One region of the Roseateles sp. AC306 genome, then DNA from elsewhere that is predicted to be linked to it. Evidence: predicted binding sites of a transcription regulator. Region 1 holds the regulator's gene; the other holds the start of a gene.
What was found. The regulator LexA, encoded in region 1, represses DNA repair genes until DNA is damaged. The targets are predictions, from matches to a motif close to ACTGTATNNNNATACAGT.

Region 1 (4,082 bases):
GGCGCCGCTGGGCCTGACCTATCCGCAATACCTCGCCATGCTGGTGCTGTGGGAGGCTGATGGCCTGAGCGTGTCCGCGCTCGGCCAACGCCTGTCGCTGGACTCTGGCACGTTGACGCCACTGCTCAAGCGACTGGAGCTGCTGGGCCATGTCGAGCGCCTCCGTGCCACGGACGACGAGCGCCGCGTCGACTTGTTTCTGACACCCGCAGGCCGCAAGCTGCGCTCCCTGGCGCTGGACATCCCCAACCAGCTCGCCTGCGCCAGCGCCTGCGAGCTGGACGAGCTCGTCGCACTGACCCAGCGGCTGCACGAACTCCGGCAGCAGCTGAGTCAAGCCACTACCGACTGATCACCTTTCCCACCACGACCCCCAAAGGAGCCCCCATGGCCATCGAAAAAGCCCTCTACACCGCCACCGCAACTGCCACTGGCGGCCGCGCCGGCACTGCCAAGTCTTCCGATGGCGCCATCGACGTGACGCTGTCCACGCCCAAGGAACTGGGCGGCGCCGGCGGCCCGGGCACCAACCCCGAGCAGTTGTTCGCGGCCGGCTACTCCGCCTGCTTCATCGGCGCGATGAAGGCCGTCGCCGGCAAGCAGAAGATCAGCCTGCCCGCCGAGGTGTCCATCACCAGCGATGTCGCCATCGGCCCGCACGCCAACAAGCCGGGCGCCTTCGGCATCCAGGTCGATATGAAGATCTCCGTGCCCGGCATGGAGCGCGCCGCACTGGAAGCGCTGGTGGCCACCGCCCACGAGGTATGCCCGTACTCCAACGCCACGCGCGGCAATGTGGACGTGACGCTGACGATCGTCTGATCAGCCCGCGAGCAGGACCAGGATCAGCTCGATCCTGGCCTTGACCGGACTCAGTGCACCGGCACTCGGCAGCAGGCCGGGCAGGTCCATCACCGGCCCGGCGTCGCAGCGCGTGCTGCGCAGCACGCGTACGCCGCGCACCTCGGCGTCACGCAGCGCATCCTCCAGGGTCATGCTCAGCGTGCCGTTGCCTGTCCCGGCTGCGACGATGCCGTCCACACCCGCCGTTAGCAGTGCCTGCACGACACGGCCATCGGCGCCGGCGTGGTTGAGCACGATGTCGACGCGTGGCCAGCTCTCCGCCGGCCTTGCGACACGATTCAGACCTAACGCCTCACCCACCGGCCAGCGGCCAACAAGCCGGACCGCGCCCTCCTCCACCCGGGCCACGAGCGCGCCGTCCACCGATTCGAAGGCATCGACGCGGTAGCTGTGCGTCTTGCGCACCTGTATCGCGTCATGCACGCGACCCGCCAGCACAACGACCACACCCATGGCGCCCCGGGTGGCCGCCACTTGCACAGCGTCGAAAAGATTCTGCGGCCCGTCGGGCGCCAGCGCCGTCGCCGGCCGCATCGCCGCCGTCAGCACCACGGGCTTGGTTGGCGCCAGCACGCGGTGCAGAAAGTAGGCTGTCTCCTCCAGCGTGTCCGTGCCGTGGCTGATAACGACGCCCGCCACCTCGGGCCGCGCCAACTGCGCCTGCACGGCATGCGCGAGGCGCTGCCAGGTCGCACAGTCCATGTCCTTGCTGTCCAACTGTGCGACCTGCTGCGCCTCCAATGGCCGCCCCACCAATGCCGGCACAGCAGCGAGCAAGTCCTCGACACGCAGCTGCGCGGCCGTGTAGCCCACGCCGTCGCTGGCGCTTGCAGCGGTGCCAGCAATCGTGCCGCCGGTGCCCAGAATGACGATCAATTTCGCTGGGGTTTGCAATTTGCTGGTTTCCTGGACAAAAATACAGGTGCTGGACAAATTTCCAGCCACCTTGAAAAGGCCGCCCGTGCAAGACCAACCCAAGCTTACCGCCCGCCAACAGCAGATCTTCGACCTGGTGCGCAACGCGATCGAAAGCACCGGCTCGCCCCCCACCCGCGCCGAGATCGCCGCCGAACTGGGTTTCAAATCCGCCAACGCCGCCGAGGAGCATCTGCAGGCCCTCGCGCGCAAGGGTGTTCTCGAACTGGTCGGCGGCACCTCGCGCGGCATCCGCCTCAAGTCCGACACGCTGAATGCCGTCAATCGCGCCCGCCAGTTCAGCCTGCCCATCCCGGCGTTCGCCCAACTCACGCTTCCCTTGATCGGCCGCGTTGCCGCCGGCGCTCCCATCCTGGCGCAGGAGCATGTCGAGCAGACTTACACCGTCGAGCCAACGCTGTTTGCGAAGAAGCCCGACTACCTGCTCAAGGTCAAGGGCATGAGCATGAAGGACATCGGCATCCTCGACGGCGATCTGCTCGCCGTGCAGTCCGCCAAGGAAGCCCGCAACGGCCAGATCGTCGTCGCCCGCGTTGGTGAGGAAGTCACCGTCAAACGCTTCAAGCGCGGGCCGGACGGCATCCAGCTGCTGCCTGAGAACGCTGATTTCGAGCCCATTCATGTGAACGACAGCGAGCACTTCAGCATCGAGGGCCTGGCCGTCGGCTTGATCAGAGGGCAAGGCTTCAACTGATCGATATTGAACGGCGCGCGATTCGCTTGGATCGACGCCGGTTTGGGCACGCGCCCTGCCCCGTTGCCGCATGGCCAAGGCACGCGCTCCCGGTGGTGACATTCGAATCGGCATCTCCGGCTGGCGATACGAACCCTGGCGCAGTGTGTTCTACCCGGAGGGCTTGGTCCAGCGACGCGAACTTGAGTTCGCATCGAGGATGGTGCCCACCATCGAGATCAACGGCTCCTTCTACTCGCTTCAGCACCCGGACTACTACGCGCAGTGGCGCGATGACACGCCCCCCGGCTTTGTGTTCTCCGTGAAGGCGCCGAAGTACATCACCCACATGCGGCGGCTGAAGGAAATCGAGACGCCACTGGCCAATTTTCTTGCGAACGGCCTGTTCGAATTGCGTGACAAGCTCGGCCCCATCCTCTGGCAGTTCCCGCCGATGCTGCCCTTCAAGCCGGATCGATTCGAAGCATTTTTCGCCATGCTGCCGCATGACACTGAAGCGGCGGCGCGTATCGCCAGAGGTCACGACTCGCGCGTTGAAGGCCGGGTGAGCCTGGACATCGACCGCAAACGCTCGATGCGCCATGCCGTCGAGATTCGCCATCCAAGCTTTGTCGACCCAGCTTTCATCGCGCTGCTGCGGCGTTACGAGGTCGCGCTGGTCGTCGCCGATACAGCCGGCAAATGGCCATTGCTTGAAGACCTGACCGCAGATTTCGTCTATGTGCGCTTGCACGGCGACAAGGAGCTCTACGCGAGCGGCTACAGCGGCGAGGCGCTGGACCGCTGGGCGACGCGCGTCAAGGCCTGGAGCAGCGGCCACCAGGTATACGACGCCCGCTTGGCCTCCACGGATCCCGGTCCCCATCATTCCCGCCGCGACATCTACTGCTATTTCGACAACGACGTCAAAGTTCATGCACCCTTTGACGCCGCGACGCTCACCCGCAAGCTGGGCCTCGACAGCCCGATCGGCGAGCGAGGAGCGTCGATGCCCGACTGGGCTATGCCGGGTCCCCGCGTACGAGCAAAGGGATTCGGTGCAAAGAAATAGCCCCCGCGCTCGCGCGCTCTCACCATCAATCGTGGTGGGGTCCATAGCCCGAATACCGGCTGGGTAACTCTGCGAGGAGTGTCACCCCGACGAGCCGGGCTATCCTGAAAGTTACCCGGTCAGATGCCGGAAGGTGGCGCACTTACCCGGACGCTGACGGACAAAGAAAAAGGCCTAAGTCGTTGATTGACTTAGGCCTTTTTTGGAATTCAGCGAACCTCGCTGAACTCTGTAATGGTGGAGCCGGGGGGAATTGAACCCCCGTCCGCAAGCCATCACCGGGCAGATCTACATGCTTAGCCGGCTGATTTGAATCTCACGGTCAACTCGCGCAGTGGCACGCTAGCTTTCCCGCCAGTCACTTAGTCTCACAACACACTGAGTGACCCAGCGCATTGCCAGCCGATGTGAGTGACTTCTCAGCCTAGCCCCTTGCGGGATTCAGCCCGGCCCATCGGCCTGCCGTTGAGAAGCTCATCCGCAATTAAGCGGCGAGTGCGAACGTAGAGTCGTTTGCAGTTACTTTGTTTCCAGTGG
Region 2 (4,082 bases), on a different contig from region 1:
AGAGCGGCTGCAAGGGCCTCTGCGACCGCGTGCCCAACAGCTTCACGGCCAAGCTGCCCGACGGCGCCGCGCCGCTGCCGGCTGGCCTGTGCGATGGCGACGAATGCTTCGACGAGTCCCTGCTGCATGAACTGGACAAGCGCATCGCCGCGCTCGACCCGGAGCGCGTCAAGCGCGGCCTCGTCCTCGTCATGCACCAGATGGGCAGCCATGGCCCGGCCTACTTCAAGCGCTCGCCGCCCGACCTCAAGCCCTTCCAGCCCGAGTGCAGGAGCAACGCGCTGCAGCAGTGCCCACGCGAGCAGGTCGTCAACGGCTACGACAACACTATCGCGACGACCGACCGCCTGCTGGCCCGGTCCATCGCCTGGCTGCAGACGCAAAGCAGCCGCTTCGACGCGGGCATGCTCTACGTGTCCGACCACGGCGAGTCGCTCGGCGAGAACGGCCTCTACCTGCACGGCATGCCCTACGCAATGGCGCCCGCCGAGCAGACGCATGTGCCGATGGTGCTGTGGGTGCCCGAGGGCGGCGGCCTAGCCGCTTCACTGAAGCCGGGCTGCTTGGCCGCGCTGCGCGACAAACCTGCGTCGCATGACAACCTCTTCCACACCGCCATGGGCTGGGTGGGCGCCCGGGCGGATGTCTACAAGGCGGGGTGGGACTTGCTGGCCGGCTGCCGAAACTGAAGACCTTGTGAGACAGACCGTCCGGGCGCAGTGAGTACCTCGTGCCCAACTGAGCTGAAGGCCTGGTGGGACCGACCGACCGAGCGCAGCGAATAGCTCTGTCCCCAACTGGCTAGAACAGGTCGCCCTGCGCCGAAGATTTGCGTGGCCGTGTGAACAGCCCCAGTTGCACCTGCCGCCGCTTGTTGCGCAACCCCAGCTTGGTGACCGCCCGCTGGAACCGTGCCTGGAGCAACTGGGCCCAGACACCCTCGCCGGTGAAGCGCGTGCCGAAGCGGGCGTCGTTGTCCTTGCCGCCACGCATGTCTCGGATGCGCGCCATCACGCGGTCGGCACGGTCGGGAAAGTGGCGTTGCAGCCAGTCGTGGAACAACGGGTTCACCTCCCAGGGCAGCCGCACCGGGATGCTGAAGGCGCTGCTGGCGCCGGCCGCCGCAGCGGCCTCCAGGATGCGCTCCAGCTCCGGCTCGTTGATGAAGGGGATGATGGGCGACACGCTGACGCCCACCGGCACGCCGGCCTCGGCCAACGCCTGAACCGTGCGCAGCCGGCGTGCCGGTGCGGCGGCGCGCGGCTCCAGTATGCGGGCGAGATCGTTGTCCAGCGTCGTGATGGACAGGTAGACCGACACCAGGCCCTGCGCGGCCATCGGCGCGATCAGGTCCAGCTCACGCTCGATGCCGCTGCTCTTGGTGACGACCGAAAAAGGATGGCTGCATTCGGCCAGCACCTCGACGATGCGGCGTGTGATGCCCAGCCGGCGCTCGACCGGTTGATAGGCATCCGTCGCAGTACCCAGCACCAGCGAGCGCGGCTCATAGCGCGGCGAAGCCAACGTCTCGCGCAGGCGCTCCGCCGCGTTGACCTTGGCGACGATGCGCGTCTCGAAGTCAAGCCCCGGGGACAGGTTCAGGTAGCTGTGGGTGGGCCGGGCAAAACAGTAAACGCAGCCGTGCTCGCAGCCGCGGTACGGGTTGATGGAGTAGTCGAAGGAGATGTCGGGCGACTGGTTGCTGGTGACGATCTTCTTGGCATGTTCCTCGATGACCTCGGTAGCCAACGGCAGGTGCTCCTCGGCGGCGTCCTGATCCAGCGAACCCCAGCCGTCGTCATACTGCTCACGCTCGCGTTGCTCGAAGCGATGCGGCATGGACGTCGCCGTGCCACGGCCCTTGATGGAGTCGACGTGAACAAGGCCGGGTTGGGCGGAGGCAATGCGGGTGGGAGCGGGCGACATACTGTAAATATATACAGTATTCTGCGGTTTTCAAAGCAACAGCGAAGGCGCGACGGCCGGCCTGCAACCAGGTGTTTGCCTGAGCCCGATTCATGGTGGAAGCTAGGTAGTAATCAGCAGGCCGTTCCGCAGAAGTTCAGGGGACAGTCCCAACCCATGACCGAGGAAGCCCTGCCCGAACTCAAGTTGCTCGTCGTCGACGACGACCTGGACTCGGCCGAATCCCTGGCGTTCTGCCTTCAGCTCGAAGGCCGGAGCGTCCAGTACGCCACCTGCGGGGAAGACGCCCTCAAACTTGCCGAGACCTTCGCGCCCGACGTCGCCTTGATCGACGTTTTCATGCCCGAGGTCGATGGCCACGCGTTGGCGGCCGAGTTGCGCAAGCGCTTCGGTACCAGCATCGTCGTGGTCGCCATTACCGGCGCGCTCAAGAGCGTCGAGCTGGACGCCTTCGACGCCCATCTGATGAAGCCGATCAATTTCAACCAGCTGGATGCGCTGCTGAAGCAACGCCACGGCGGCGTCTGAGCTGCAGCGCTACTAATACTCGTCCCGCTCCACACCAACATAGCCCGGCGCGAGGTTCTCGAACTTGGTGTGCATCCGCTGGAACATCAGCTTCACGGTGCCCACCGGGCCGTTACGCTGTTTCGCAATGATGATCTCCGCCACACCCGGTTCTTTGCACTCGTCCTTGGTGTAGTACTCGTCGCGGTAGATGAACATGATGAAATTAGTAAAGAAATCCCAACCTGAAGCGAAGTTTTGACGCTTTGGCGTCAGAACAGGCCAAAAGCGGTCGAGCGCCGATTTCTGCGGTTGGGATGCAGAAAACGCTTGGCAGAACTTCAGCTTGAATTCGGGCTGTCGTTGAAAGTTTTACTTGTGGAAAACCAAGCCGAGGGTCGTCGGTTTTCGGCAAGCCAGCTTTCGCAGGTAGCCCTGATCGCCGACGTCACTGACGCGCAAAGCGATGCGCAACAGAATCCCCTCGATGCGTGACCTCAGCTGCCTCTCGCTAACGCCATGTCAGCGTGAGGCTGGCCGCCGCCGCTCGCAGTCGGCATGCGTGAGTCAGCAATGTGCCCGAAGCGGACGTCGGCACCGGCCTGCCAGGCCTCCAGAAAGCTGCCTTTCAACGGTTGATATGAGCCGGGCCGCCAGGCGTCGGCTGGATCGAACTGCTACGCCGCACCGCCGCCCGCATCAGGCGTTGGAACGCACAAACCAATGCGCCGACTGAACCGACGACCATCAGCAGCAAGCCCCACATCGCGAGGAAGGTTAGTGCAGCTTCTTCGTCTAGCTTAGAGCCCAACGACGAGACCATCATGGCCAGCGCGACCAGGAGTGCAAGCGCCAAAACTGCAAGCATTCGACCAACCGTACCGGTCCGCCACGCGGACCGCATTAGCACGACCGATGGCGCTACGACAACGACCGCTGCCACCAAGAAAGCCACGATGAATCCTGCGCTCATAGTTGCACCGGCGGCTCAACGTTTGACATGAGGGGCGGCCGCAAGTGGACAAAGCCCGCTTGTGGACGTCCCCTCGATGGAAGGGTTGGCCGTCATGTGAGCAACGCGCCCTTGAGGTTTGGCGCATGGTACTCAAGACGCCCATTCCTCGCGACGATGTAGCCATGGCCGCGCTGTTCGGGAACCGCCGCCCGGGCGAGTTCTTCGACTTCCATGGTGGTAAGCCAGCCGACGACTGCCCGTTCAAACGGGATGTCGACGAATAAGTGCTGCGCAAGGCCGAACAGCCATTCGTAAACCGCTTGTTCCCACTGTGCGGTGCTGGGTTCGCCGAACGGAAAGGCCCCGAGCCGACCGCGATGGCAAGACGCGGAAGGCCGAGAATGAAATGACGGCCTGCAGCGGCATGCTGGCGCGGGTCGGATTGAGCGACCGGTTAGCCATCTGCGTACAGTCCGTTGCTGGTGGCGAAGAGCTTGCAGCGATCACCCAGTTTGTCCGGATCCTCATAGAACAACTTGTCCAAGTCATCGAGTAACTTGTGCTCCGGCGCCGCATCATTGCCAACTGTTGGCATTTGATTGCACCGCTCGCCTTGATTCATAGGGACGAGCCTGCCTCCGAACAAAACTTCCTTCGCCCGGAGAAGTAGGCCCGCAGATACATTGGCCTCCAG

Region 2: AC0IZJ_RS22000 (PA0069 family radical SAM protein) is a predicted target of LexA. The motif match lies at 1,927-1,944, and genes of this name have one in related genera.

Annotation. Positions count from the first base shown of each region.
Region 1 covers NZ_CEEDEB010000001.1:603,919-608,000, reverse strand. The annotation lists gene AC0IZJ_RS02445 (MarR family winged helix-turn-helix transcriptional regulator) at 1-352, shown strand, start outside; gene AC0IZJ_RS02440 (organic hydroperoxide resistance protein) at 388-822, shown strand; gene AC0IZJ_RS02435 (asparaginase) at 823-1,740, opposite strand; gene lexA (transcriptional repressor LexA) at 1,826-2,494, shown strand; gene AC0IZJ_RS02425 (DUF72 domain-containing protein) at 2,565-3,545, shown strand; RNA gene ssrA (transfer-messenger RNA) at 3,781-4,082, opposite strand, start outside.
Region 2 covers NZ_CEEDEB010000013.1:153,504-157,585, forward strand. The annotation lists gene AC0IZJ_RS21995 (phosphoethanolamine transferase) at 1-689, shown strand, start outside; gene AC0IZJ_RS22000 (PA0069 family radical SAM protein) at 802-1,926, opposite strand; gene AC0IZJ_RS22005 (response regulator) at 2,083-2,454, shown strand; partial or broken gene AC0IZJ_RS22010 (DnaB-like helicase C-terminal domain-containing protein) at 2,467-2,658, opposite strand; gene AC0IZJ_RS22015 (hypothetical protein) at 2,764-2,928, shown strand; gene AC0IZJ_RS22020 (hypothetical protein) at 3,062-3,301, opposite strand; gene AC0IZJ_RS22025 (DMP19 family protein) at 3,843-4,082, opposite strand, start outside.